One region of the Marinobacter antarcticus genome, then DNA from elsewhere that is predicted to be linked to it. Evidence: predicted binding sites of a transcription regulator. Region 1 holds the regulator's gene; the other holds the start of a gene.
What was found. The regulator LexA, encoded in region 1, represses DNA repair genes until DNA is damaged. The targets are predictions, from matches to a motif close to CTGTNTNNNNANACAG.
Positions count from the first base shown of each region.

Region 2: the regulator LexA is predicted to act here: its motif matches at 4,313-4,328, upstream of recA (recombinase RecA).

Region 1 is NZ_FRAQ01000001.1:1,847,749-1,863,235, reverse strand. It holds gene BUA49_RS08735 (DUF1329 domain-containing protein) at 1-445, opposite strand, end outside; gene BUA49_RS08730 (DUF6586 family protein) at 677-1,183, shown strand; gene BUA49_RS08725 (hypothetical protein) at 1,239-1,499, shown strand; gene BUA49_RS08720 (cell division inhibitor SulA) at 1,511-2,002, opposite strand; gene lexA (transcriptional repressor LexA) at 2,046-2,654, opposite strand; gene BUA49_RS08710 (amidoligase family protein) at 2,883-3,884, shown strand; gene BUA49_RS08705 (gamma-glutamyl-gamma-aminobutyrate hydrolase family protein) at 3,877-4,611, shown strand; gene BUA49_RS08700 (translocation/assembly module TamB domain-containing protein) at 4,672-8,457, opposite strand; gene BUA49_RS08695 (autotransporter assembly complex protein TamA) at 8,454-10,208, opposite strand; gene BUA49_RS08690 (hypothetical protein) at 10,400-11,407, shown strand; gene BUA49_RS08685 (M24 family metallopeptidase) at 11,537-12,739, shown strand; tRNA gene BUA49_RS08680 (tRNA-Met) at 12,810-12,886, opposite strand; gene BUA49_RS08675 (acetyl-CoA C-acetyltransferase) at 12,978-14,315, opposite strand; gene BUA49_RS08670 (3-oxoacyl-ACP reductase) at 14,377-15,487, shown strand, end outside.
Region 2 is NZ_FRAQ01000004.1:59,753-75,239, reverse strand. It holds gene BUA49_RS15680 (Lon protease family protein) at 1-2,167, opposite strand, end outside; gene BUA49_RS15675 (PilZ domain-containing protein) at 2,369-2,659, shown strand; gene BUA49_RS15670 (flavodoxin family protein) at 2,668-3,138, opposite strand; gene recA (recombinase RecA) at 3,159-4,214, opposite strand; gene BUA49_RS15660 (CinA family protein) at 4,380-4,880, opposite strand; gene BUA49_RS15655 (PA14 domain-containing protein) at 5,973-7,865, shown strand; gene mutS (DNA mismatch repair protein MutS) at 8,194-10,821, shown strand; gene fdxA (ferredoxin FdxA) at 10,968-11,291, shown strand; gene BUA49_RS15640 (LysE family translocator) at 11,383-12,015, opposite strand; gene BUA49_RS15635 (hypothetical protein) at 12,053-13,087, opposite strand; gene BUA49_RS15630 (metal-dependent hydrolase) at 13,246-14,076, opposite strand; gene BUA49_RS15625 (acyl-CoA synthetase) at 14,229-15,487, opposite strand, start outside.

The DNA.
Region 1 (15,487 bases):
GCACGCCATTTCCGTTATCCAGCACTTTAGCGCTCAGAGCATTGTCATAAAACTTATCATACACATGTTGCGGGAACGCGGCGGTGCGGCGAGTCTGGTAAACCGGCATGAAAAAATCCGGGCCGTACTGGCTGAGCATCCGGAGCGAAGCGTCAGAGAGCTTGTCCTTATACAGGTGCATATTGCCCGCCGTGATCACGAACAACGCCTCATCTTGCGGAAACGGATCTACCTCAATATCGCCTTCACGCCAGTTGGCAGGTGGCGCAGTCAACCCGCCGGTCCACTCCGGAATACTGCCGGAAGCATTGGCTCCTCGCTCGGCACCGACCGGCGTCAGATCCAGCTTTAGCCGTTCGGCTTCAGCTACCGATACTGCTGACAACGCCTGCCCGGAAAACCCGAACGAAAGCACTGCAATACACGCGACAAATTGGCTCCGCATTCCTAACCCCTCCAGACAATCCAAAACCCATAATAGGGGCTCCCTTTTGCCAAATTCAAACGACCGTTTCAAGTGATTGTTTGTATTTTATTGTCACTTGAGACCAAAACGGAAGAGGTAAAGAAATCTGCCAGCTGAAATGCTATGATGGCAGGCTATTTTATTCGGCTGTTTTCGGGCAGGGATCCTCAGCGGGACCTCTGCGCAGCAGGGAGTTTTCAGAGGCACCCCATGGCATCTCAATGGTATTCGCTGGTTTCACAAAAGCTGTTTCTTGCAAGGACGCTTCTTGAAACACCGAAGCAGCCAACCGATACCGGGAACCCGGTTCATACTCCTGCGCAAAAATTACAACGTGAAGCGGCTACCCAAGGTTCTATCGAGCTTCTTTTAAGGGCAAGACGGCTCTTACTGATTATGATTGCCCGGTTTTACCAGAAGCGCTCGGAGGAGCCTTCATCTCTGGCAGAACTTGCAAACCTGATTGGAGAGCAAGCCACCGAAACCAGCGAACTGAGAGCCCTTGAGCAGGAAGCGGGAAGCTGGTGGAATCACCTTGACCAGCTCGAAACCGCCCAGAGCAGACCGCCCGCAGCGCGGAAAACGGTTAGTGCAGAAAATATAATTGCCGTATCTGCCGAGGTCGGGCCAGACCGCTCCGCCCAAGTGCTTATGAAGACTCTGAACGCAGTAAAACAGTTTGCCGACAACCTGGAAGAACAACACGGCGAGTGGTAATCACCAATCACTCAGGACCGCCGCTTCCGGTTTTCAACACTAAAAGGTTAATGAAATGTCACCATCGTTTTTCGAGATTGTACAATTAAGCAACGGCGACTATGCCCTGCGACGCATCGACGACGACAGTGCACCACTGGTCAGGATTTCGTTTTCAAATGAAGCCCGCGAAATGATGGAAGATCGGGATATGTCTGTAGCCAAGGCAATGATTGCTGCAGGAATAGAAGCCGCTGGAAATGTTACTCACGACATTGACTGGGAAGATGACGAGCTGGACGTTTCAGACGCTCAGCCCGCTTACACTCTGCACTAAGTGGGTAAGACTCAGCGTTGCCTAAGCACGACGCCGTGGCTGTTACCTTCCGCCGCCGCCTTCTGCAGGGAGTCAAAGGCTGTTTTCCCCAGTTTACGCGTCCACATAACCACCGCATGACAGGTACCCGCGCTCAAGGCTCTTTCCGCAAGCTGACGCGCAGGGTATTCTGCGGTGGAGCGCAAAACCAGAAGCTCTCCAGCGACAATACCGTGCATTTTCTGCCACTTGCTCACCAGTGCCTGGGGAGGATCAATCCACGCCAACCAACGTTTTTCCTGGTTGAGCTGAGTCAGCATCGGTAGCAACAGCTGAAAGTTTTCTACCTGCCCTTCTGGCAGAATGATTTCCGTGACATTGCCAACCGGAGTGGAGTCCGCGACATCCGGTTTGTAATTGGCTCGAATGACTGTGCGCTGTTTCCGGGCTGTATATTCCGGCACTGAGCAAGGCAAAATACCTTGCTGCCATGCCATGTTCTGATTGAAGCTAAGTTGTTCCATAATTCACCCGTTTTTCAATGCGTCTGTGGTTATACCAGCCCGATCAGTGCAGATCAGAACGCCGGATAACACCTACACCCAGCCCTTCAATGAACAGCTCCTGCTCCTTGAGGTCGACCTCTATCGGCGCAAACTCTTCATTTTCGGCACTCAAATAGACCTTCGAGCCTTCTTTCCGGAAGCGCTTCACCGTCACTTCGTCACCCACTCTGGCCACAACAACCTGGCCGTTATGAACATCCTGAGTGCTGTGTACTGCAAGAAGGTCGCCGTCAAGAATGCCGATATCCTTCATGCTCATCCCTCTGACCCGAAGCAGGTAATCGGCTGAAGGCGAGAAAAACTCCGGCTTCAGCGAGCAATGATCCTCGATATGCTCCTGAGCCAGAATCGGACTGCCCGCCGCCACCTGACCAATAACAGGTAGCCCCGGGTCTTCAGCAACTTCGGGCAGGCGAATACCCCGGCTGGCGCCCGGCACCATTTCGATAGCGCCCTTGCGGGCCAGTGCACGCAGATGCTCCTCAGCGGCGTTCGCCGAGCGGAATCCAAGCTCCGCTGCTATTTCCGCGCGAGTGGGTGGGTAGCCGGTTTCATCCACGGATCGGCGAATAATCGCCAGTACCTGAGACTGTCTTGCTGTCAGCTTCATTGTTGCGCTGCTCCGCTTGCTGCATGCAGGGCTTATACATGCTGGGCCTGATATCTGCTGGCATATACAGTGCACCAGCAATCCTGTTTGTTTATACAGTGTTTTGACTATATACAGTGTTTTATCCAGTGTAAAGCCAGGTGACTTATTTTCTTGCTATCCCTTAACCACCGCCGCTACAGGAGTGTGATATGGTGAAAAATCGCAAATTTATTACCTGTGAGTACTATGAGTAAAACTACCCCCTGCAAGATGCCAGACATACTGAACACGACTGACGGAAAACAACGCCGCGTGGGTGTGGAAATCGAACTGTCCGGGCTTGGATACGGGCAACTCGTCAGCCTGGTTGCAGAGCTTCTTGGTGGAACGCCCACACTGGAATCCCGCTATGTGAGCAAGCTTGAGACGCCTCTGGGCTGCTTTGTTATCGAACTGGATTCGGATCCGGTGAAAGATCTGGATCTCACGGATGAGAGAGTGCCCGAGGCACTCCGTGAGCTCGGCGGGCAAGCCATGGAAGTCATCGATGCCGCGGCTGAGCGTATTGTGCCGCTGGAGATTGTGAGCCCGCCTATGCGGTTTTCGGAACTGCAGCAGATTGAGGTTCTGGTCAAGGAGCTGCGTGACGCCGGCGCACTGGGTAGCCGGGAGGCTATTTATTTTGCATTCGGCTTGCAGCTGAATCCTGAGTTGCCTGACCTCAAACCGACAACACTGGTTCGCTACTTTCAGGCCTTTGCCGTGCTCTATGACTGGCTCAAAGCTCGCCATCAGCTGGACATCAGCAGAAAGTTCACACCCTATATTGAACCCTGGAGCAGCCGTTATACTGACCTTCTGATAACTGAGGGCTATGCACCAGACCAACACCAGATGATGGTGGATTATCTGGAATCCAACCCCACGCGCAACCGTGCCCTGGATCTTCTGCCGTTGTTTGCCCATCTGGACAAACCTCTTCTCGACCAGTACGTGAAAGACCCACGCATCAAAAGCCGGCCTACACTTCACTACCGGCTGCCAGACTGTGACATCGACAACCCGGAATGGAACTTTTCCAACGTGTGGAATGACTGGGTGGTGGTAGAGCAGATCGCCAACAATGCGGACGACTTGGCCGAGCTTCGGGCTTTGTTCCGGGAAAGCCGGAAAATCAGCCTGCGCAATCTGACTCAGAGCTGGCAGGAAACCTCAGCAAGCTGGCTGCACAGCAAAGACTATGTCTGAACAGCATCCTACTGAAGACAACCTGCCCGGCCTGACAATCGGCATCAGCGGCCCTGCCCGCAAGCGTGTTGCGCAACAGTTGATCAGTTTTGGCCTCAGGCTGCAGGGTGCGCGCCCCTATTACATCCGGCCCGGTGCCCGGGTGGACGTTTCAATGCTGGACGGATTGGTGCTGTCAGGCGGCACCCATGTTCACCCGGGGCGTTATGGCCAGGAACCCCAGGTGAGTGCCCGTTACGACAAGGTCCGGGATACAACCGATTATCACCTGCTGGAACAGGCAGAATCTGTCGGGATTCCTGTGTTGGGTATCTGCCGGGGCGCTCAGTTTATCAACATATTTCACGGTGGTTCCCTGTGCCAGAACGTAACGCCCCTCAGGGTGAATACCCGGCACAGACCACTGTTATTGCCCATGCAGACCGTTCGACTTGTGAAAACCAGCCGGCTGGGAAAGCTTATGCGGGCCCCGGTAATCGGGGCCAACCGGATACACAGCCAGGCTATAAAACGCTTGGGCAAGAATCTCAAGGTGACAGCTGTAGACAATGATCTGTTCGTCCAGGCCATTGAAAGCACTCGTGGCCAATGGCTTATGGGGCTGCAGTGGCATCCTGAATACCTGCTTTACCACAGTGGACACCGGCGGATTTTCAGCGAGTTCGTGCAGGCAGCGCTGTCATTCAAGCTGGCCCGGCTGGAGCCCGCATCCAGCCGGGCCAGTTGATGGAGCAATAGCGCGAAGGGATCACTGAGTGCAGGATGCAACGTTTGAACTGGACTGAACTCAGAAGTCCCGTGTATAAAATATATCCAGAGAGGCTGCCAATCCGCTGGCAGCTTCAAGATAAAAGTACCGTCCCAGATCGTAACGCAGCGCCACGGTGTTGATGGGCACAAAGATGCCCACCCCGTAGCGGATACTAAGGTCGTCGTTCAGGTAGCCACTGGCGACAACCGATGTCTGGTCCCCACTACCTTCCGCTTCAAGCGTTAACTCGCGAATACCGAAGCCTTCTCCGATCTGGCCGGTTACCTTGTTCACCTGAGTTAGCCCCAGCGAAATGGCAGCCCGGCTCATCTGCCCGTCTTCACTCTGTCCCCTGGGAGCGCGACCAAGAATCACGTAGGACAAAGCATCTGCCTGCGGCATATCCGGGCTGGAGAACACCTCGGTAGTGGGTGACTGAACCGGGCCACTCAAGCGAATCCCTGCCACCACCGTATCCACCTGCCTCACCGCTTCAATATCCAGGTACGGCTGAACCAGGCTGCCGACAAATAGCAGCCGTGCACGCCGCAATTCAAGCTCCTGGCCATACGCTTCGTATTGACCGTTCACCAACTGCAGGGTGCCCCGGGTGTCCATGTCATTACCGATCCGCAGGGTGCCCTCAAGGTCGCCCGTCACGCCGAACGCGACAAAGCTAACCCGGTCTTGGCCTACAACCACCGTGACATCCATATCCAGAGACCTGACAAGAGGCTCTTCCTGCTTTACTCCGACAATCACTTCATCTTCGGATACGGAAACAGCCTGCTCGGGCAGCCCTTCTATTTCAATGTCACCCCGAGGCACTTCAATCCGGCCTTCCACTCGCAAGGCACCTTCACGGAATGCAATGGTCAGATCCGGCGCCACCTCCAGATGGGCGTAGGGTTCCAGGCTGAAAGGCAACCTGTCACCGGTAATGCGAACCTCACCGCCTGGAGCATCCTGCCAGTCAATTTCCCCCCGAATAAGAGCTTCGCTGCGGGCGTTGCTTCTGATACGACCGCGAATGTCCGCTGAATAGCCGTCAAGCTTGACGCTGATAACCACTTCTTCCATGGGCAGAGGCAGGCGGGGATCCACTATCCGGCCGTTGGTTAACGCCACCTCCCCACGCACCGCAGGCTTCATCAGAGGCCCGGAGATCGTTCCTTCGCCGTTCACCTCGCCGGCCACCTCTTCAAGCCCGGTGAACAGGCCAGCCAAGGCGATATCAAGGCCTTCCAGTTTAAACTGACCTTCAACCGGGCGGCCTTCGGCCATCGGATCCAGGGTCATATTCACCGAGAGTCTGCCAAGTTCCGGGCCAGACAACCGTACCGCAAGATCCGCCTCGTCGGGCTTGAGATCCAGTTCCGTCGTCAGGGTATCGTAACTCAGGCTCTCCCACTCTCCGTCCAGAAGCAGCTCAAATCGACCCTCACCGGCATCGAGTACAATGCGACCATCAGGGCCGTTGTCGGTTGAGGTAAAGTTAATTTCACCGCTAATGCTTGAATACCAGCGTAATGTCTCTGGCAGAAGCGGAGCCAAAGCCGCGGCGGGGAAACTGTCGATACGATAGGCAATGCCGGGCACAGGCAGCAGGGTCTGTTTGTCTGCGCAAACAGAACTTTGCTGCCAGCGCCAGCAATGGGCCGCAAAACTGAGTTTGCCATCATCTGCGTATGCTAGTCCGGCGGGAGATTCCAGCTCCCAGGTCTGCTCCTGCCCGGGCACATCAATAACGCCCCGCGCAAGCTCACCTTGCCAGTTTGCCCAAGCCTCACCCGCAGAACCCTGAAAATCCAGCTGCACTCGCGCATCTGCATGCCGGGCATCAATGGCAACCTCGTGATCGCCCTGGGTGCCCTGAGCCTTGACGGCCAGCGACTCGATAGTTTGCCCGGCGACGGCAATACCCTTGCTCTGCAACTCGGCATTGAGACGGAACCCGGATTCCAGCTGGGCATCGAGGCTTAGCGCGTCAACAACCAGAAGATCCTGCCAGCGCAGTTCGACAGCACTTGCGGTCAACTCCCCTCGCGGGTCATCGGGAGTTCCTGCAAGCTTGAGCTGGAGCTTGGCCTCTCCGCCCAGGCCCGGCAGAATTTTTTCCGGATCCGGCAGTTTGAGGTCTAGATTGGCCTGTAACTCCTTGCCCCATTTACCGCTACCATCAAGTCGATTATCACCAATAACCAGCTTCAGCTGCGGCACAACCCAATCACCCGTTGAGGTATCAAGGCGGCCCGCCGCAACAGTCGGGCTGGAGCGCCACTGGCCCTTCAGATCCCAGCTGGCCTCCATAGCCGGAACTGCCCCATCCGTGAGCTGCCCTTTTGTTGAGACCTCGCCGCTGAGACTCGCTTCCAGAACAGGCACCCAATATCCGGGGTTAAAATCCACAAGTTCCAAGGCGGCCTGCCAGCTTAGCGGACCGGAAAAATCCAGGGCCCCTTCACCAGAGAGGGACCCCGCCCCCGTCACCGCAGAGAGTTCTGTTAACCTGGCCCGGCTGGCATCACCGTCAATAGATGTAGACAACTCTGCCGGGCCTTGGGCCCCGTCCACTTCAGCGGTCAGGTTCGCCTGATAGCGACCATCACGCCACGAAGCCTCACCATCCAGCTTGCGAAGCGCAACAGGCGGCTCGTCCAGGCCGGGAACCAGTGAATACCAGGGGAACTGCCGCAACTGGAACTTCGCCTCCGCACTGAGACCGTCCTGCCACTGCGTATTGCCGGTGACCACCACCGTTTTGGATGGTGTGTCTGCCTTGCTCTTCTCTGCCCCACTCTTCGCCGAAAGTTCCAGCCTGATATCCCGGGCCTCAGCGGTTGTAACCAGGCCCGAAAGTGTCAGATAAACCGGCCCTTCCGTGCCGGGAAGTGTCGCCTGCGCTGTCGTTTTAAATCCGCTCTGCAGGCTGCCTGCGGCCTCAACAAACCAGTCGTTCAGCACCAGGGTTGCCGGCAAGGCCTCGGCCGCCAGGAACGTTTCCGAGGTTACCCGCAAGCGTGCTGGCAGGTTCGACGCCAACGGCTCCACCTTGCCTTCCAGCGCGGCGTCGAGATAGCCGCGACTCTGCCCGGCAAGAGCAAGATCCCGCACGCTGCCAGAAAGCGCCAGGCCAATTGTCCAGGTATCGCCATAAGGAGGCGGCAGCTTGGCGTTCACCTCAAGATTGACGGGCCAGTCTCTGCGGGTTTCCACGCGACCAGATGCCACCACGGTATAGTCATCAAGCTGGTAGTAGACCCGCTCCAGTTTCCAGTCTGCCCCGGAGCCGCCGGCATCAAGCTCGAATCTGTCCCATACCTTGCTGCCATTGAAGGTAAATGTTCCTAACCGTACGTCGTTAACTCTGAGCCCCAGCGGCAACTCAAGCCCAGGCAGACTGAGGTCTTCGGCCGGACCCTGCGCCTCTGCAGAAGGTTGTATATTCACGTCCAACTGCTTTATGTGAAGGGTTTCCAGGCAGAACTGCAAGTCAAAAAGGCAGGAAGGCGACCAGTCTATGAGCGGGAATTCAGCCGCCACATCAACACCGTATCCCCGCCACTGAAGACGATCCGCCTGCCAGGTTCCAAACAGCGAGCCGCGGTCGTTGACAACCTCGAGCCCGGGTATCTGCTCAATTACCCAGGCGGTTCCTGTCTCAGAGCGCAATACCAGCAACGCCGCCGCAACCAGAACAACCGGCAACAGTACCAACAGCCCAAGAAGCAGAAGCAACCAGAACCGGATACGACCAGTCCGCTTGCCCTGAGGCTGTTTTGCGCTATCCGCTGTTTCGTTATCTTTATGAATTTCCGTCACAGCTCCGGCCCCATCGAGAAATGAACCCGCCACTGGCCACCAAGTTCAGGATTCAGGCCTTTGGCAATATCCAGACGCAAGGGCCCAAGCGGACTGACCCAACGAATACCGGCGCCGACGCCGGTAGCCAAGGGGTCTAACAAATCGTTAATCGCGTTGCCATGATCAACAAACAGCGCGGCACGCCATTTATCAGCAAACTGGTATTGGTATTCAGCACTGCCCACTATCGTGTAACGACCCCCAACCGGGATGCCATTATCATTCTCCGGTGATAACGTCTGGTAACCGTAACCGCGCACACTCTGGTCGCCACCGGCGAAGAAGCGCAGAGAAGGCGGTACGTCCTCAAACCGGTTAGTTGCTACGCCACCGAACTGGAGGCGTGACAGAAAACGGTGTTTGCCAGCGAGTGTAAACAGGCCCTTGGCAATGGCGTTCACATGCAGGATATCCACACTGGACAGAACCGCCCTGTGAGAGCCGCTCACATTAACCTGCAAACGGTAACCCCGGGACGGATCCAGCGGTGAATCGGCGTGCAGTTTGGAGTAACCGATCCCCGGGAGCAGCAGAGTACTGGTGCCTTTTTCATCGTCACCAATATTGAAGCGTTCGCCTTCCCAGCGCACTGACAACACCTGCAGCCAGCCATCATCCAGCTGGTGCTGCCACTGCTGCCCAAAGGTCAACAGCTCGGACTCAACGTTCTCGATATCTTCGCGCTGATAACCTGCAGTGAGCCGGATCAGGTCGGTCATGGGTGGGTCCAGCGGGAGTTCATACCAAGTGCTGAGGTTCTGCCGAGGTGCGGAAAGCTCTGTTTCAGCCCCACGCTTGTGTCCCATCGGGTTAATCCAGTGCTCCCGCCAGGTGCCCCGGAAGCGCGGCCCGACATCCGTGGAAAAACCGAGGCCGGTGGCCATAGAGCGGCGATCTCTGCGGGTCAGATCGATACGCACGGGAATCACCCCATTTTCAGCGCTCCCCGGCACGGCATCTATGTTCACACCCGAGAAATAGCCACTACCAAGGAGATCGCTGTTAAGTTTTGCGATTTCATCTGCGTGATAAGGAGTGCCTGGTTCAAAGGTAACAAACTGGCGAAGAAGATGGTTTTCAAACCAGTGCCCTTCTTCAAATGTGACCTCTCCCAGCCGATACCGGTCACCGCTTTCAAACACCAGAGTAATGTTTGCCGACAGGGCTTCCGGATCAACCTCGAGGGTACGGGTAACAAGGCGGCCATCGAAATAGCCCCTACGCCGGGCCCGGTTCTGCAGGGTGTCCCGGAGGTTGGTGTAGTCGCCATGATTCAGGATGTCGCCTTCGGCGGGGTGAACAGGCAGATTCTCTGTGAAGCGCGAGTCCGATGCGGCAGCACCCCGTATCTCAACGGTCCGGGATTTGATTCGCACAGGGTCACCGGGCGTAATAGTCAGAATCAGCCGGGCGGTTTCTTCTGCGTCACCTTCTTCTACCTGCCAATCCACAACCGGACTGTAATAACCCAGCGCACGCAGCGCTTTGCTGGCCTGGCTGGCCGCCGTCGATGCATAACGACGAAGGTTACCGGCACTTCGGCCCTCCACCTCGCCAATGAACGCTTTGGCATTTTCCTGAAGCCCGGGGTAATCACCTTTGACACGAACCTCTACCTGCTGGGCCAGGCCTGCGGAAGACCACAGGAAAAGCAGCAGGCCCAGAAGCCGGATTCGGCCAGATTTCAAAATATGATCAAGTGATAGCATCCGGCTGTTTCAGTGTTGGTCATGATAGGAATGATGGGATTGATGACAGCTATTATCGCTCAAGCGTGAGAGTTTAATACTAGACGGTCAAGTTAATCTGCGCCCGGACAAGTCGTCGGCCGGGTTCAAATACGCTAACCTGTTAAACGATCTGCGACTGCTATTACACCACAGAGGACGGATACCAGCGAATGCTGAAAATTAACCGCGAGAACCTGAAGTCCAGCCATCAACTTATCTGGTTCATTATCGACTTCCTGATGTTGGGACTACTCATCATCAATCTTGCGTTCATTATCTGGGATTCCACCTATAGCTTCGTTGTTATCCAGAACGCTTTGAAAGAGCACCTTCCGGCGTTCCAGGCCGCCTATCACCCGATACACGAAAACTTCATTCTCTACGATGCGATGTTCGTTGCAGTCTTCCTGTCCGAGTTTTTTGTGCGCTGGGGCTATGCAATCAGGGCCAAAGTGTACGACCGCTGGTACTTCTATCCCTTTATCCACTGGTATGATGTCGTTGGATGTATACCTGTAGGAAGCCTGCGGTTCCTGCGGATCCTGCGGGTTATTTCCATTGTGTACCGCCTGCATCAATACAAGATAATCGATGTTACCAGCACCGGAATTTACCGCTTTGTAAACTTCTACTACGAAGCCTTCATGGAAGAACTTTCCGATCGCATCGTGGCAAAGGTACTGAGCGGTATTCAGCACGAAATAAAACTGGGCTCTCCGCTGTTCGAACACATCCAGAATGACATTCTGTACCCGAGGCGCGACATGCTTTCCGGGTGGATATCCAAGCGCGTCGCAGAGGCAGCACAAGAGGGCTATGTACCCAATCGCGGGGCATTAAGAAGTTACCTTGAAGACCGGGTTGATCACGCCCTGAAGCAGAACGTGGAATTATCGCGGCTGAAATACCTGCCGGTCGTGGGATCAACCATCAAGGAAACCCTTGAGGACGCTGTCGGCGACATTGTGGCCAATGTTATCCAGCAGATTCTGGAGGATCTGGCATCTTCTTCGAACCACGCGTTTATCGAAGACATTGTAAACGCCTTTATTCGCGGGCCCGGCGAACCGGAAACCAATGAAGACCGAAACGAAGCACTGATCGCCCTGATCATTGAAGTTATTGATGCCATTAAGGGCCAGGTCAGGGTCAAGCGTTGGCGGGAGCAGCTTCCATAGACCCGCTGTCTGAGAGCGCCGGGAACTTATGTGCCAGCTCCGTCCGCGGTTCGAACCCTCTTTCTTGCATACTGGGAATAAATAAGCGCCTAATGAAAACTATTTCTAGGAACTGCGAGCAATCAACCCATGGATTACCGTACCTACCGCGACAAACTGCAGTCCAAGTTTCCCGAGCCCGTACTGGCGTTCGAACCGGATGAATACGAGGCGCGGCTCGCCTCCGTTCGACGGGGGATGGCTGAAGCCGGGTTTGATCTGCTACTGCTGACCGAAGCCGGAGAACTGTGTTACCTGACCGGATATACTACCTTCGAGGTCTCGGTACAGTGCGTGCTGCTGGTCGCGACTGATCGAACCGTGCTGTTTGTGCCGGCCATAGAAATCGGCCCCGCCGTGTATCTGAGTCGGGTGGACGAGGTTATCGGCTATCCATGGCAGGCGCCCGAGGCGGTAGCCGGCGAACTGGCTGTGCAGGTTCGTCGCACGGCGGGCACCCCGGCGCCGCGAATTGGCTTCAACCCCTGGACAGGCTCCTTTCGGCCGGGGTTGCTTTCAGCACTCAAGAACGAGTTGGAGGCAGCCACGTTCACCGATTTCGGCGCGCTGATTGATCGTGTTCGCCTGGTGAAATCACCCGCTGAACTCGCTTATCTGTCCGAAAGCGCAGCCATCACCGGTGCCGGTCTGGACGCGGCGGCGGCCGTGATACGAGCAGGTGTGGTCGATCATGAAATCGCCCGGGCCGGCGCCAGTTCCATGCTGGGGGCGGGCAGCGAATTCATGAGCATGCAACCGATTGTGACGACTGGCGCGCGCAGCGGCATCATTCATACTAATCATGCCGGTTATGAAGTTGCGAGCGGTGATGTGGTGTTCACCGAATTCGGTGCGGTTCGCAAACGCTACACTGCGCCGATGATGCGTACCGCCGTCGTCGGCCAGGCTTCGGCCGAAATTCGTGAGTTTCATGCGATCTGTCTTGACGTCCTCGAAGCGGTGATGTCGGCCGCGCGAGCCGGTTCAAGCTTCGCCTCGGCTGCACGCGCCGGAGAGGCCGCGCTGGCGCCGATCGTCGATCGTGCGTTTTTCTCCGGCGTCTTTGGCTATCCGGTCGGCGCGGCGTTTCCGCCATCCTGGGTCGCCGGCTCAATGTTCCTGGCCACCGACAACGAGGCAGTTCTGGAAGAGGATATGGTGTTTCATCTGCCGATCTGCTTACGCAAGCCAGGAGAGTTTGGAGTCGGTTTCAGCGAAACGGTGCGTATTACCGCGACAGGGGCCGAGCGGATTACGACTAATACGCTGTCTCTCGAAGAAATTTCCTTATAACAGCAGAAAACCTGGAAAGCAGAAACAAAAAAGGCAGACCAATAAGTTACTGATCTGCCTTTCTTTTATATGGTAGCGGGGGCAGGATTCGAACCTACGACCTTCGGGTTATGAGCCCGACGAGCTACCAGACTGCTCCACCCCGCATCAAACTGGTTGGTGGTCTCTCGATCACCGTGGCGCGCATACTACGGCGCCAAACCGGGTCTGTCAAAGACTATTCCGGCTTTCCTGCAAATTATCGCTCCAGGATAGCCGTTATGCCCTGGCCGCCTGCGGCACAGATTGAAATAAGGCCGCGTCCGCTTCCTTTTTCCTCCAGCAGCTTGGCTAGCGTGGCGACAATACGCCCGCCCGTCGCAGCGAATGGGTGACCGGTGGCAAGGCTACTGCCTTTCACGTTGAGTTTGTTACGGTCAATGCTGCCAAGCGGCTTGTCCAGGCCCAGCTTGTCTTTGCAGAAGGCAGGGTCTTCCCAGGCTTTCAGCGTTGAGAGGACCTGAGCCGCAAACGCTTCGTGGATTTCATAAAAGTCGAAATCCTGCAGTGTAAGCCCAGCTTTCTCCAGAAGCCGCGGCACGGCGTAAGCCGGAGCCATGAGCAGCCCTTCTTTCTTATCGACAAAATCAACCGCCGCTACTTCCGAGAAAGTCAGCCAGGCTTTTACTTCCAGGTTATGGGCTTTTGCCCATTCTTCACTGGCCAGAAGCACGCAGGAAGCGCCGTCCGTCAGTGCGGTGCTGTTGGCAGCCGTCATGGTGCCACGCTCACGATCGAAAACCGGCTTCAGGGTTGCCAGCTTTTCCAGCGTAGTATCCGGGCGCAGAATGTTATCTTTCTCAAGCCCTGCAAGCGGGGTCATCAGGTCGCTAAAGAAACCTTCTTCGTAGGCTTTCGCCAGCTTCTGATGGCTTTCCCATGCCAGAAGATCCTGCTCGTCCCGCGGGATGGACCACTCGTGGGCGGTTACCTGAGCATGCTCGCCCATGGACATACCTGTGCGGGGCTCGCCGTTCTGCGGCACTTCCGGCTTAAGGTCGCTGAGGCGAAAACGGCTGAGAATTTTCAGCCGTTCACCGGTGGTCTTGGCCCGGTTCAGGTCAAGCAATATCTCCCGCAACCCTTCACTCACGCCAACGGGAGCATCCGACGTTGTATCCGTGCCGCCCGCAATACCGCATTCAATCTGGCCCAGGGCGATCTTGTTTGCCACCAGAATGGCCGCCTCCAACCCGGTACCACAAGCCTGCTGAATATCGTACGCCGGGGTCTCCGGCGCCAGTCCGCAACTCATTGCAGCTTCCCGGGTCAGGTTAAAATCTCTGGAGTGCTTGATCACGGCCCCGGCAACCACTTCACCAAGACGCTGGCCCTGAAGGCCGAAACGATCTACCAACCCGCGCAGGGTGGAGGTCAGCAATTCCTGGTTACTGATCTTGCTGTAGACCGTATTGGAACGGGCAAAAGGAATCCGGTTGCCACCAATAACGGCCACACGGCGTACGCCACTGGGGCCCTTCTCCGAAGCTTCTGGGGCTGCGGGTTCCTTCTGGTTGGACTTCTGAGCCTGTGTCATGATGATATCCTCTCTTGAAAACAACATGCTCCGCACATCATAGCAACGCAAGGACGAAGCCATGTCTGACATCTACTTTAAACTTGTAAACACCCCGGTTGGTAAAACCGCCGCGCAATCCCTCGGGCTGCCCTCACCGGTGCCGCTGAAACGACTCAAGCGCGCGGATCAGCCTTTTATTGAAGGTAATGTGCTGGTTGGCGCAGGTAACGGCGGCAAAGCCATAGCGACGATTGGTGGCGTTCTCGGCGCCAGTGCCGCGACGCTTTATCATGCCAGCGGCAAAACAACCCTGGAAGACTCATCAAAAGCCGGCAATAAAGCCCGGGCGCTGGAGCTGGCGCCGGATACTGAAACAAAATTCTCAGCCCTGGTCTTCGACGCCACCGGCCTGAAGGGCCCCGGAGATCTCCGTGCTCTGTACGATTTCTTCCATCCCACCATAAAAAAACTCGGCGCAAACGCCCGTGTTGTGATCGTAGGCCAGAACCCGACAACCTGCCGAAAAGCGCCCCAGGCGGCCGCGCAACAGGCTCTGGAAGGCTTTACTCGCAGTGTAGGTAAGGAAGTTGGCAAAAAAGGCGCAACCGCTAACCTGCTCTGGATTGCACCCAATGCTGAAAAACAGCTGGAATCCAGCCTCCGCTTCTTCCTCTCTGCCCGATCAGCGTATGTTTCCGGCCAGGTTGTGCGCATTGGTAAAACCGCCAGCGCGCCGACAACAAACCCGGTTGCTCCGCTTACCGGAAAGGTTGCACTGGTGACCGGTGCGTCACGGGGTATTGGCGCTTCAATTGCAGAAACCCTGGCCCGGGATGGCGCCACAGTAATCGGGCTGGACATTGAGCCTGCTATGGAAGATCTCGAAAACGTGATGCGCGCCATCAAAGGCAAGGCCCTTTCCTGCGACATTACCTCTGAAGACGCGCCGGCAAAAATTGCAGATTTTGTTGAAAAGCATTTTGGCGGAGTGGATCTTGTCATTCATAACGCGGGCATCACCCGTGACAAAACTCTCGGCAACATGCCCGAGCACTTCTGGGATATGACCATCGCCGTTAACCTGACCGCTGAAGAACACATCAACGATGAACTCATGAACCGGGAGTTGCTTCGTGAAAGTGGTCGCATTGTCTGCATCTCGTCCATCAGCGGCATCGCCGGAAACTTCG
Region 2 (15,487 bases), on a different contig from region 1:
GGTTCTGCACATTATTCGCAGGTACGATCGCGCCCTGGGTGCCTGTTAGCCCACCCTTAAGCTGGCAGGTAGCAAAGAAACCCTCAACTTTCTCATTAACTCCACCGATAGGCTGCACCTCACCAAACTGATTAACAGAGCCGGTAATCGCCAAATCCTGACGCACCGGAACACCCGACAGCGAGGATATCAGAGCACAGAGCTCTGCCAGCGAAGCGCTATCACCATCCACCTCGCCATAATTCTGCTCAAACGTAAGGCTGGCAGACAGGTGCATCGGATCGGTCACGGCAAAATGGGAAGCCAGCCAGGAGCTGAGAATCATCACGCCTTTGGAGTGAATATTGCCGCCCAGCTTTACGTCCCGCTCAATATCCATGATCCCACCATCCCCATAATAGCAGGTGGCGGTTACACGGTTGGACAGCCCGAACTCGAACCCGCCGGTAGACAGCACAGACAGCGCGTTTACCTGCCCGACAATCGCGCCCTGGGTTGATACCAGCGTGGAGCCGTCGCGAATGGAATCATAGAACTGATCACGAATCCGACTGCTGCGGTATTTGGCGCTCTCCAAAGCCCGCTCTACATGAACATCCTGAATCAGTTTAGCGTCGGCCTGACGTGCCCAGAAATCTGACTCCCGAAGCAGGTTAGCGATATTTGCGGCGTGCAACGAAAGTCGATCCTGATGCTCTGCCATACGTGCACTGTATTCTATGATCCGTGCCACCGCCTTGTTTGTGCAATGCAGAAGGTTCTTTTCTTTTACCACGCTGGCAATAAACTTCGCATACGTCACCTGGCTGCCGTCCGAGCGGTACATTTCATTCTCAAAGTCCGCTGTTACCCGAAACAGCTCCGCAAACTCGGGGTCGTAGTCCTGCAACAACATCCAGGTTTCACGATCGCCGAAAAGCACGAGTTTTACATCCAGCGGCACACCTTGGGGTTCAATCGAGATCGTGCCCGAAAGGGTAAGTTCACGCTCAAGGGAGTTGATCTGAATGGACCGGGCTCGCAGGGCCCTCTTCAGCCCGTCCCAGACAAAGGGCTGCTCGAGCATCTTGATGGCATCCATCAACAGATAACCTCCGTTGGCCCGATGCAGGCTGCCCGAACGAATCAGAGAAAAGTCCGTGAACACGGTGCCCTTGTAGGTAACATTCTCAACGTACCCGAACAGATTGTGGTAAGTCGGGTTGTCTTCCACCACCATCGGAACTTCGTTGGTTTTCTGATGCACCAGCACATTAACGAGATAACGGCGCGGCATCTTTTTATCCAGCGCCGCATAGGCAATGGCTGCCTGCTCTTCGTTGTCTTCGAGAAAGATCTCCAGATTCTCGACCAGATCCGCCCGCACAGCCTCAAAGTAGGCAACCACATCCGGAAGGCTCTTGTAGTTTTCAATCAGCTCGTCAATCTGATGGCCAGAGATACCCTCCAGAGCTTCCCTGTTCAACGCTTGCTGTTTATCGGCGTAATCCTGCTCCCAGTCAGCCAACTTACGCAGCGCCTGGCGGAGTTTTTTCTCAAGTTTGTTGACTGAATCCTCGAACTTGTCTCGCTGCACGTCTGTCAGCGCCTTGAACGTCTCTGCGGTATGGGGCTGATCACCGTTCATCGCCACCAGTCGGTATCCACCGGGCGTTGTAATAGTGAGGCTGACTTTTTTCCGGCGCGCCTGCGCAGCTACTTTCTCAAGCTCGTCTTCCTGCTTCTTCGCGTACTCCTCTTTGAGCTTCTCAGAGCGCTCCAGAAAGCTGTCACTGTCGAAGGTCTGCGGGATAACCTTTACCAGCCGGCTCATGAGTTTTTCCATGTCCTGCTTCAGCCGCACACCTTTGCCTGCTGGCAACTGAAGCAGCTTGGGAACCCGAGGCTCTTCAAAATCGGCGACATAGCACCAGTCGTGGCTTTGCTGTTTGGTATCCAGATGATGTTCAAGGTAGCGCAACATCATTGTGCGCTTACCCAGACCGTTCCGGCCCACGGCATACACGTTATAACCGCCATGGGGCATGGCCAGAGCAAAGCGCACCGCTTCCTGGGCCCGGTTCTGGCCTACGATTTCAGCAAGAGGCTCCAGCTGTCTGGTGGATTTGAACGGCAGATCTTTCAGAACACAGGCTTTGTAAAGCTGGTGCAGGGACAGTGACTTCAAGGTTGGGTCCTGTAACGGTTGACTCATTGGCCGGTCATTGTAGGTTCTGCAGACCAGTCTGTCGCGTTCAGGGAAAAGAATTGTCGTAAACGTCCCGGGAAGCGTCGCTTTGTAATCAGATTCACGTTTTTATCGCCCTTCATTATCCTGATCTTTATCGCAGAACTACACTTACTCTTCCGACCATTGTTCTTTAGTCTTATGATCGGCAAAAACCCGGCCCCGGTCACCTGCCTTGACCTGAACCGCTACGGCATGGCGGTGCTGTGCCCACGGCCGCTAGAACCGGGCACGCGCCTGCTTATGGATTTTGAAGGCAAATACATCAGTGAGTCGAGAGTTTGTGCCCGGGTTATAGAATGCCATCCCTTTCAGACTGGCTACAGGGTAAGCGTACAGTTCAGCTATTGCCTCAACAAAAAAGGGTATTCCAGGGCTGTGGACAATGCCCTATCACGTATCGAAGGTTTTTATAACCGTTTCGCCAACTGACATACCTCTCAGAACAGCCCGGCATCCAAGCTGGCTGCAACATACATCCCCAGTTCACGACACTGCTCTTCGAACTCATCCCGGTATTCACCACGGCAGATCAGTGGCTCCTGAACGGCTTTCCAGCGCAGCCCGGTGGTGATGCTTTCGATAGCGCGCTGTGTTCCTGTGCCGTCGTGACCCGCACGAATATAATAGCCGAACGGCAGGCCCTGGGTTTTCTCCAGGCAGGGGTAGTAGCTACGATCAAAGAAATCTTTGAGAGCGCCGCTCATGTAACCGAGATTTTCGGTGGTGCCAAGGATAATGGCATCACAGGCGAGAACATCATCCGGGCCGGCATCAAATGGTGCCAGCACGGTTACTTCAACGTTTTCAATGTCTTCATGGCCTGCACCCTGAGCAACTGCATTGCGCAGGGTGAGGGTGTTCGGGGAAGGCGCATGGGAAACAACAAGCAATTTCTTTTTGCGATCCATAACGCACCTCCCGGGATGTGTTAAAGCAGTTCACTACTCGCTTCTTCCGCCGCTTCAGCGGCTGCCGCAGCATCTTTCTTGGAAACCGGCTTCGGCATCAGCCTGTCACGCACCTTGGCTTCGATCTCCTTGGCAATTTCCATATTTTCTTCAAGGAACTTGCAGGCATTGGCCTTACCCTGGCCAATTTTATCGCCGTTGTAGGCATACCAGGCTCCGGATTTGTCCACAAAGCCTTCTTTAACGCCCATATCGAGCACTTCAGCCATTTGGTAAATGCCCTTGCCGTAAAGAATCTGGAACTCGGCCTGCCGGAAAGGCGGAGCTACCTTGTTCTTGACGACCTTGACACGGGTTTCATTACCAACAACTTCATCGCCTTCTTTCACAGCGCCGATGCGGCGGATATCAAGGCGTACAGATGCGTAGAATTTCAGGGCGTTACCACCAGTGGTGGTTTCGGGGCTGCCGAACATCACGCCGATCTTCATACGGATCTGGTTGATAAAGACCAGCAGGCAGTTGGAGTGCTTCACATTACCCGTGAGCTTACGCAGAGCCTGGGACATCAGGCGGGCCTGCAAGCCGACGTGACTGTCACCCATTTCGCCTTCAATTTCAGCTTTCGGTGTCAGGGCGGCAACGGAGTCCACAACGATGACGTCTACCGCGTTGGAGCGCACGAGCATGTCGACAATCTCCAGAGCCTGCTCCCCGGTATCCGGCTGGGAAACCAGAAGTTCGTCTACGTTAACACCGATTTTTTCTGCGTAGATAGGATCCAGGGCGTGTTCGGCATCGATGAAAGCACAAGTTTTACCCGCTTTCTGTGCTTCCCCGATAACCTGGAGAGTCAGTGTTGTTTTACCGGAGCTTTCAGGTCCGTAAACTTCAACAACCCGTCCGTAAGGCAGACCGCCTATACCCAGCGCAACGTCCAGGCCAAGAGAGCCGGTGGAAACCGCAGGCATGGCTTCGCGGGGCTGGTCGCCCATTTTCATTACTGCGCCTTTACCAAACTGGCGCTCAATCTGGCCCAGCGCTGCGCTCAATGCTTTTTTGCGGTTGTCTTCCATCAGTGCAAACCCTCTGTTGCCTTCGCCCCCGGCAGGATCTGGCAAGCCGGGGGAGGTATAGTTAAGCGGGAACCTGTACAGCGGTAACAGTGAATTCCCTGTATATTTGAACAGTATTAAAACATACCCCGAGGACGAGACCAACCCCTGTTATTGTGAAAGTATTCACGCTTGTCCCAAAAACCCGCTAACACCTTGCAGCGCAAAGAAAACGGCCTGTCGTCGCACTTGATCGCGATCGCCGCTGAAATACTGAACTACTGCCTCTGTGGCTTCAACACTGCTACCCCAGGCGAACCAGACAGTTCCAACGGGCTTTTCTTCACTGCCGCCTCCAGGTCCTGCTACACCGCTGACAGCCACCGCAACACCGGCTCCGGTTGTCGCCAGTGCACCTGCGACCATCTCCCGGACAACCGGCTCGCTGACGGCGCCATACTTATCCAGGGACACATCAGAAACTCCCAGCAGCTTCTGTTTGGCGTCGTTGCTGTATGTCACCAGGCCGCCCACCACATAAGCGGAAGAGCCCGCCTTATCGGTCAGTACCTTGGCAACCCAGCCGCCGGTGCAGCTTTCGGCAGTGACCAGAGTAAGGTTCGCTGCCAACAGCTGCTCGGCCAACCGGCTTCCTGCTTGTTCGAGTTCGCGGTCACTGGCAGGCATAATGTTCTCCTTCGTTTCATCACGGGCGTTATTTTCTTACAATCCGTAGCTTCATTCAAAGCAAGATTATCCGGACTCGTCAATGCCATGGAAACCTCCATACAAGGGCATGCCAGATTATTCCTTACGTCACGAGGCAAGATCATGAATAATCTCTCGCAACTGGCAAACGAATCAATAAAACAACCAGAAAATATTGAAAGATTATTTGACCTGGGATTATCACTTCTAATCCGAACTGATGGTGATCAACGCTCCCGGTTCTTTTGCTTATACTCCGATACAGATAACGAGCAAACTCAAGATCCAAGTCCAAGTCCAGATAGCACTGCAGGAAAATGGTTTAGCGATTAAACAACCTGATTATAACCAGCGAGGCTCACTTTTTAAATTGTCAGATAGAAACATTAAACAGACATTTTATAAAGTAATACTTAGTTATTATGAGCATAAAAATTAAGGATTAACGCCCTGTTGCCATGGGCAACCTTTACTGTTTCTCCGGTGGGTTTTGGGGTCTCATCTCGACAGTCACTGTTCTCTTTAATTCAATTCTGTAAAAGGCACCTTTCGGGCCTTTTACAGAGTTTCCAGACCGAAGGACTCACTCATCGAGCCATGGTCGTATTCATGGGTGCGATGGCTAATGCCAGCCTTTCTGGCGGAATTTACAATTGGAGTCACGATTAATTCTTATTATTAAAACTACAAATCTTATACAGATTTCATAGTATAAACCCACCAAACGCTACATTAATTACCAAATACACCTCTGATTAAACTATCTGCAATAAATCACAATAATAATTTACAAATTAAAGGCACCATAAAACCTTTTGAAACCCGACCTGAACTCCTATTAAACTCCTGTTTAACATAGTTAAATATTTTAAAATATCAGACCTGAAGCCTGCAAACACAATGCATTATTTTTATTAACAACACTGTAGACTTGGCCCGAATTAAATAATCACTCAAGAGCACATAAGACTTTTTGTGCTTTAACTTAATAATTCAGATCCATTATTTCGCTGAATAACTATACATATACTCACCAGGGATAGGAGTGTTTATCAGGAATTAATTTTTACTATGTCCATTACTCGAAGTATTGCTGTAGGCATCCTTGTAACACTGAGCATCACTCCAGGCCTTGCGTTAAGTGAAAGTCAACCAGGCTTGGTTGACGTCCTGTACTGGGATGACATCTCAGGCACCAAGGTAAGCGACCTCACTGCACACCCGGATTACCCCCACAACCCCCACGAAGTGCTTGAAATAACCAGTCTCGACTCACCCAGAAACCGGGGCGATAACTTCGGCGCTCTGGTCAGAGGTTATATTGAGCCACCTTTGGATGGTGATTACCGTTTTTACATCACCGGCGACGACGAAACCCTGCTATTTTTAAGTTCATCGGAACGTTCGGATAACGGCGAACTGGTTGCCAGCGTCCCCGGATGGACCAAAGTCGGTGAATTTAATAAGTACAGCTCCCAGAGCTCCGATTTAAGAACACTTGAGAGTGGCCAGCGCTATTATTTCGAGATCCGCTTCAAGGAGGGCGGCGGAAATGATCATTTTACCGTAGCCTGGGAAGGTCCCGGCTTTGCCCGGAGCGTTGTGCCCTCAAGCGCATTGCACTCTTGGTCGCCGGCGGCAGCCGAGCCCGGCATGTCCATTCAGGAAGCTTACCACCTGGGCTACAGGGCTGGATTCCTGGACGCCGGTGCCAACATCGGCTTCAACTCATCCTTCCCGCCTCAGGACGAGGACGGTGACGGTGTTTATGACAACTGGGAAGTGGTCAATGGCCTCGATCCCAAAGACCCTGCTGATGCTCAAAGCGATCCGGACGGCGATCTTCTTACCGCATATGACGAATTCTTTCTGGGTACGACGGAAAACAACGCTGACACCGACGGCGACGGCATTCCCGATGGCGTTGAAGTTAGCGGCTCCTTAGACCCACTCGATAGCGCGGACGACCAGCAGGACAAGGATGGCGACGGTTATAGCAACTTGAAAGAATACCAAGCCGGCACTGATCTGAACTCAGCAAGCGAAACGCCTGTACCCGAGGATAGTCAACAGTACCTTGCCGGCTTTGTAGGTCAGTATTTTCGCGGCATAAATTTTAATCAGCTGGTCGCCGTTAGAAACGAATCCAAGATTGATTTTGACTGGGGTGGTGGTTCACCGTCCGACGATCTGCCATCGAATGAATTCAGCGCTCGCTGGGTTGGCGAATTTACTGCTCCCCACGCCGAAGGCCAAGTTGTATATCGCTTCACTACGCGCACCGACGACGGGGTTCGGCTCTTTCTGGCTGGCCAGGCTGTCATTGACGTCTGGCTGAATCAGTCCGCCGCCAGCTATTCCCATGAGGTCGCACTGGCCCCGGGAGAGTCGGTACCGGTTGCCATGGAGTATTATGAAAAGGGCGGAGACGCAGTCGCTCAACTGATCGTGGTTGAGGCGTCCACCGGCGCTTTAGTGGATTACGGAAGCGTATTCCGGGTGCCTGATCCCAGTGAGTCCAATGCCACGGATACTGACCAGGACGGCTTACCGAATACCTGGGAGCTCAACTATGGCACCAATGTCTGGGTGCAAGACGGCGATGACATCCTGAATTCCGGCAACGTCACCAACTTTGAGGCCTATCAGAAAGATCTGGACCCAAGAACTCTGGAAACAAGCCTGGCTGACTCCGACCCGGCTATGCTGGCTACGCTGACCTGGACAGCTCCTTTGATGAGAACCGATGGCAGCTCCCTGTCGCTCAGCGCGATTGATCATTACCTTGTCAATTACGGCCAGAACCCCTCTGACTTGACTTATCAGGTTCAGCTGGACGGCGATGCCACCAGTTACGAGTTTAATGAGCTTGGTTCAGGCGATTGGAACTTTTCGATTCAGGTTGTTGACACTAACGGCTTGGTTAGTGTCCCTTCCGATCAGGTCTCCAAGTTAATATTATGATCTGGAGCACGGCCTGAAGCTCCATTAAGACCCTGAGACCCCGTTTTGGGCTGAGGGCCGGTTTACCCGGTTCTTAGCTCAAGTTACAGCGCGCCTCAGCAGGCCAGGGTCAGGAATTTTTGCAGTGGTTTTGATGGCGCGGGGTTCTGGGTCTCCGAAATGGAAGGCGTGGAGGTGCCCAAGACCTAACTGATACACTCACCCCACTCGACACACCTATGCCTGCTGGATGGATTCGGAGTCTGAAAACGAGTCGGATTTCATCTGGCAGGAGTTAGAAATAAAAGGTGCAGTTTGCCCCACCGTTGCCCCAAGCGATTGAGGAAGTATGCAGAAAACCAGTAATGAAGCGCCCTCCAGCGGATTATCCAAGCACACCCCGATGATGCAGCAATACCTCAAAATCAAGGGTCAGCACCCGGATGAGCTGGTGTTCTACCGCATGGGTGATTTTTACGAGCTGTTCTATGACGACGCCAAAAAAGCGGCAGAGCTGATGGACATAACGCTCACTGCCCGGGGCCAGTCCGGCGGCAACCCGATTCCCATGGCGGGCATACCGTTTCATGCATCCGAAGGGTACATTGCACGGCTGGTCAGAGCAGGTCAATCCATCGCCATCTGTGAACAAATCGGTGACCCGGCAACCAGCAAGGGGCCGGTTGATCGCCAAGTGGTCAGAATCGTTACCCCCGGAACCTTGAGTGATGACGCCTATCTGGAAGATCGCCGCGACAACCTGCTGGCCGCCATATTCCATCACCGCGAGCAGTTCGGCTTTGCATCACTGGACATCTCCAGCGGTCGATTTGTGGTTTCAGAACTGGACAACCTGGAAGCCCTGCAGGGAGAGCTTCAGCGCTTGCGCCCCGCGGAGATACTCATCAGTGAGGACTTCCCGTTTCAAGAGGTGCTTGCAGGCCTTACCGGCGTTCGCCGTCAGGGGCCCTGGCTGTTTGAATCCGATACAGCCCTCCGTGTCATTACTCAGCAACTACAGGTTCGCGACCTCACCGGTTTTGGCTGTGAAGATCTCAGCCTGGCTATTTGTGCAGCCGGCTGCCTGTTGCAGTATGCAAAAGAAACCCAGCGTACCGCCCTGCCCCACATCCGCAAGCTGACCCGGGAGCGCCGGGACGAAGCGGTCATTCTGGACGCTACCAGTCGTCGGAACCTGGAAATTGACGTCAACCTCATGGGTGGTCACCAGCACACTCTAGCCTGGGTGATGGACAGAACCGCAACATCCATGGGCGGCCGGGAGCTAAGACGCTGGCTGAACCGGCCACTGCGGGACGTGAACGTGGTACAGCTGCGACAGCAAGCGGTATCCGCACTGCTTGAGGGCTTCTATTACGAGCCAGTACACAACCTGCTCAAAGCCGTGGGCGACATTGAGCGTGTGCTGGCACGTGTGGCACTGCGTTCGGCCCGCCCCAGAGATCTGGCTCGTCTGCGAGATGCCTTTCTGGCCCTGCCGGAGCTGCAGGAAACACTGAAGCCGGTTAACTCCCACCACATTGTCAAGCTGGCCACGGTGATTGGCGAATACCCCGAACTGGCAGACATTCTGGAGCGCGCGGTTATCGATAACCCCCCGGTTGTGATCCGGGAAGGCGGCGTAATCCGCGAGGGCTTCGACGAAGAGCTGGACGAACTGCGTAACATCAGTGAAAACGCCGGCCAATACCTGCTGGACGTGGAAACCCGGGAACGTGAGCGCACCGGCATCAGCACCTTGAAAGTGGGCTACAACCGGGTGCACGGCTACTACATTGAAATCAGCCGTGCTCAGTCCGCTCAGGCACCGGTGGATTACATTCGCCGCCAGACCCTGAAAAATGCAGAGCGGTTTATCACACCGGAACTGAAAGTATTCGAAGACAAGGCCCTGAGCGCCAAAAGCCGGGCCTTGGCCAGAGAGAAAGCGCTTTACGATGAAGTACTGGAAACCGTGGCGGAACAGCTCGCGCCGTTGCAGGATGCCGCTCAGGCGTTGGCAGAGCTGGATGTCATCAGCAACTTTGCCGAGCGTGCCACCACGTTGCGCTTTGCCGCACCAGAGTTCCGTGATTCTCCGGGGTTCGAAATTGAAGATGGCCGGCACCCGGTCGTCGAGCAGCTTCTTGATGAACCTTTCGTGCCCAACAACCTGCTGATGGATACCCAGCGTCGGATGCTGGTTATTACTGGCCCGAACATGGGCGGCAAGTCCACTTATATGCGCCAGGCAGCTCTTATTGCCCTGTTGGCCTACACCGGAAGCTTCGTGCCAGCCAACCGCGCGGTACTGGGGCCGGTGGATCGAATTTTCACTCGCATGGGCTCGTCAGATGACATTGCCGGTGGGCGCTCTACCTTCATGGTGGAAATGACCGAGACCGCCAACATTCTGCACAACGCCACCGAGTTCAGCCTGGTTCTGATGGACGAAGTGGGCCGCGGCACCAGCACGTTCGATGGTTTGTCCCTCGCCTGGGCCACGGCAGAGCATCTGGCAAAAGAGATTCGCTGCTATACCCTGTTTGCCACGCACTATTTTGAGCTCACGCAACTGGCGGACGACCTTGAGCACGCGGTCAACGTGCACCTGACCGCAACCGAGCACGACGACAGCATTGTGTTCCTGCACAACGTGCACGAAGGCCCGGCCAGCCAGAGCTACGGTCTGCAGGTGGCCAAACTGGCCGGCGTACCCCAGAGCGTGATCGGCAACGCTAAAGCACAGCTAAAACTGCTGGAAGGTAGCGCAGTGCCCGCAGCGACCAAGCCCACGGTGGCTGAGGCTGGCCATAGACCTCCGGCGGCCAGCCAGACTGTCTACCAAGGTGATATGTTTGCAAACGCAGAGCCCAGCGCCGTGGAAGAAGCTCTGCAGGATCTTGATCTGGACGGATTATCACCCAGAGAAGCAATGAACCGGCTTTACGAACTGAAGGAATTGCTGAAAAACTGATGAGAAGTTGATCTGGGTAATAAGGTTATAGCAGCCTAACGCTTGCGGCTGTGCGGGCTGCTCCCTACAATATCGCCCATCAAATATAACCATGGAGCTGACAACCAGCTCCGGATGAGATTGACCACTGGACCAGGGATCTGATTATGGCGTTTATCGTTACCGATAACTGCATCAAGTGCAAATACACAGACTGCGTGGAAGTGTGCCCGGTAGACTGCTTCTACGAAGGGCCCAACTTTCTGGTAATCGATCCGGACGAGTGTATCGACTGTGCGCTGTGTGAGCCAGAGTGCCCGGCCGAAGCGATTTTCTCGGAAGACGAACTCCCTGCAGATCAGGCCCAGTTTGTAGAACTCAACGCCGATCTGGCGGGCAAGTGGCCCAACATCACCGAGAAGAAAGATCCACTACCGGAAGCCGAAGAGTGGGATGGTAAGCCCAACAAGCTTCAATATCTAGAGAAGTGAGTCCAGCGCGGTTGAGCGCTACCGTCTGAATCAAAAAAAGGGAAGCCGACACCGGCTTCCCTTTTTATTTGTATGCTCCCTGACTCCCCGGTCAATTGACTGCGAGCTTGGCTCCCATTGCAATAAAGAACCCTCCGGTCAGCCCATTGAGCAGCCGCTTAACCCGAACACCAACACCTACGCCCCGGAAACGCACAACCATCCACGCCAACCCGCACTGCCAGAACATCGCCAGTAGAAAATGCACGCCGGCCAGCATCAGCGACTGCAGGAAAGCACTCCCTGAAGGGTCCACAAACTGAGGCAACAGAGCCATATAAAACAGAGCAGTTTTCGGATTGAGCACATTGGAGAGCAGGCCTTCACGAAACGACACCGTTAAAGGAACACAGCGGCGCGCAACCGAAGGCGATTCCGGGCTGAGAGCGGGCCCGCGATTTATAGCCTGCCTCAGCGAACCAAGACCAAGCCAGATCAGATAACAGGCCCCGGCCCACTTCAGCGCGGAGAATGCCCAAGCCGTTTCTAGCAAAAGGAGGGAGATGCCCAGAGCCGAGAGAGTGGCGTGAATAAACAGGCCACTGCAAATACCTGCGCTGGTCACACAGCCATCCCGAAAGCCCCCGCGACCGGCGTTGCGCATAACCAGAAGTGTATCCACACCCGGCGTTACGGTCAGCAAACTTATTGCAATCAGGTAGGCCCAAAACAGATCAGTAAACAAACAGACCTCCGTATCTTTTAATGCAGAAGACTGAAGGCTATGACTCCTGCTCAAGAATTTTGCGTGCCGCTGCGGAGCTGTAGAAAGCTGACAGTCGCCGACGCACAAGCGCCTCAACATAACCCTCTTCCCGAAGCACGTCTATAACCGGAATAGCCCAGGCGTCTACCTCTGTCATGATTACCTCACGGGTAACCCCAACGTCGCCGAGCAGGTCGGTGAGCGGCCGATCGCCATATTTTACGAACAGGTGCGCAACCACGGCCCGGGTACAACCCTCAAAGTAGGCAGTTTTCCGGAACTGCAGCCAGAACTCATAGCCCAGCACCACAAACTCCTGCAGCTGAACGTCGCCCAGCCCTTCATGCAAATCCGCAAGCGTTCGGTCCTCCATGGCAACCCAGGCCGCCATAACCGTATCCCTCACCTCATCATCGGAGAGTGCCTTTTGCAGGAACAGCTCACTGCGGTTAATCAGCCCTGGCAGGCTGTCTGAAAGCCAGGCTTTTAGCCGGCGCTCAAACGTTTCGTCCAGCCCGGGTACCGCCTTGTTCGCCATACGCTTGCCAAACTTCATCATGGAACCGACACCGGGTACCGACTTTGTAATCAGGTTGTCTTCATAGAGGTAATTGACTACCCCCTGATACACCATATTTGAGACCAGTTCCTGATAGACCGGGTGCGCCATAATTTCACTGATCACCCGCTCGCGCTGCTGCCTCAACTCAAGCATTTCTTCCACGAAGCCGGTGGCCTGCTCCCGGGTGATAATGTCTCCCAGTGCTGTCTTTTCCTGAACCGGTGCATTCAGCACTTCAGTGGCCATTTCACCCGCCAGCTCCGGAACTCCCGCGTCCAGTTCCATATTCACAACGACACGCTGAATGATATCCATCACCTGGTTTTCCGAGGCGATGCGGTTCAGTGTGACTTCACCTGCGAGATCAAGAATCTCACTGACCTCCTGCTTAAGGAACTTGCGAAGCTTTGCGCCTTTCAGCGAAGCAACCTCATGCTTCACATGCAGTTCAAGCAGTTGACTGCCTGGATCGATCTTGTCTCTGGTCATGATATTGGCGGCCCTGTCGATATGATGCAAAACGATTGGAATTATACGCGATACGACGAGGCTAACATGGAGGCTGCCTAGGCAAGTTTGCCAGAATTACGTTGGGTTCGCTGCGCACGGGCCAGTTCGATCGCCTCGGGCTGAGCCTGAGTTTCTGTTCAGGTCAGGCTGCCAGCCTCCAGTTCCCGGAGATTTTTTTCCAGCAGCGCCCTGTTGTCCTGATGCCAGGGGTGGAAGTCCTTTCGAAAATACGCCAGAAACCCAGGCAGACACTTCCGCAGAATGCCGGGCTTACCCCACAAGAAGCTGAGCCCGCCCATCCAGGTGCGAAGGCTCCAGAGCCTACCGTCAGTTTTCAGCAGGCTGCAGGTATTCAGGAAGGTGTACTTGAAGAAGTTCCAGGTCACAAACAGAAAAATAATCCGTCGCAGGCGCTCGTTACCAACGCACTCCCGGTAAACATCAAACGCCACCGATTTGTGCTCGGTTTCTTCGATAGCATGCCAGCGCCAGAGCTCTGCCATGACAGGCTTGGCACCAGCCAGCCATTCGGGGTTGCTCAGAATGGCATTGGCCAGCACTGCAGTGTAATGCTCGGCGCCGCAAGTGCCCGCCAGTTGCCGGCTGGGCGACAGCTTTCCAACCCACTCCATGTGCTTGCGAAAACGGCGATCCAGCCCGACGATGTCATAACCCCGTGCTTTCAAGGCCTCGTTGTAGGCTTTATGTTCACGACTGTGCAAAGCTTCCTGGCCGATAAAGCCGCGAATCTCGGCTTTCAGTTTCGGGTCTTCAATCTTGCCCTGGTAGAGCCGCACCGCGTTTATAAACTGCTGTTCACCGTCCGGGAACTGAAGCGATAACGCATTGAAGAACGCTGTCCGGAACGCATCATCGCCGTGCCAGAGCGTTTTCAGATCTTCGCTGACATCAAAGTGCAGGTGCCGTGGCTGAACGGACACCCCCTCGGGAGTGGAGCTGAGAGTCATGACTGCCTCCTTTTTTATTATGGTGTGATCAGCCGTCCCAATCGGACAAAAACTCATCACTTCAGGCAGTTTAAACCTGAATTCCCAAATAAAGGAAGAGGCCTGACACCACAATCGGACAGATTGTCACGAAATGACATTCTGTCAGCAAGTTACTCCAGAGCTTTGGCCTGATCTCTGAGCACAAACTTCTGGATCTTGCCTGTCGATGTCTTGGGCAATTCAGAGAAAACAACGGTCTTGGGCACCTTGAAACGCGCCAGGTGTCCGCGACAGAAATTGATAATATCTTCTTCGCTCACATCCCCCGCTTCTGGCTTCAGCGTTACAAAGGCACAGGGCGTTTCGCCCCACTTTTCATCCGGTCGCGCCACCACCGCAGCCTCCAGAACGGCTGGATGCCGGTAGAGCACATCCTCAACCTCAATGGTGGAAATGTTCTCGCCACCGGAAATAATGATGTCCTTCAGGCGATCTTTGATTTCCATGTAGCCATCCTCGTGCCACACAGCCAAATCACCAGTGTGGAACCAGCCGCCGCGGAACGCCTCCTCAGTGGCTTTCGGATTCTTCAGGTAGCCTTTCATAACTGTATTACCACGCAGGAAGATCTCGCCGATGGTTTTACCATCTTTGGGAACCGCTTCCATTGTGTTGATGTCACCCACCATGGTGCCGGCAAGCGTATGGTAACGCACGCCCTGGCGGGCTTTAATCTTCGCACGGTCATGCAGCGGCAACTCGTCCCATTCGGACTTCCACGCGCAAACCGTTACCGGGCCATAGACCTCCGTCAGGCCGTATACGTGAGTCACCTTAATGCCCATTTCCTCGACGGCACCAATCACCTGAGCCGGAGGCGCCGCACCCGCGGTCATGGAGCGGACTTCGTGGTCAATACCTGCTTTGGCCTCAGGCGGCACATTCAGCAGTGCGTTCAGCACAATGGGCGCACCACACATGTGGGTAACCTGGTGTTCTTTGATCAGCTGAAGGATCTTTACCGGGTCTACCCGGCGCAGACACACGTGGGTGCCCGCCATGGCGGTAATCGTCCAGGGGAAGCACCAGCCATTGCAGTGGAACATCGGCAACGTCCACAGATACACAGGGTGCATGCCCATCGACCACACTGCCTGGTTACCCAGCGCGTTGATATAAGCGCCGCGATGGTGATACACCACGCCTTTGGGGTTGCCGGTGGTTCCGGAAGTGTAGTTCAGCGATATGGCATCCCACTCACTTTCCGGGAAGCTCCACTGAAACTGCGGATCACCTTCTTTCAGAAATGCTTCGTAGTCCAGGTCGCTGACCTGAACACCCTCGCCGTATTCCGGGTCGTCCACATCGATGATCAGCGGCTTGTTTTCCATACGGCTGACAGCATCGCGAATCACCGCACCGAATTCAC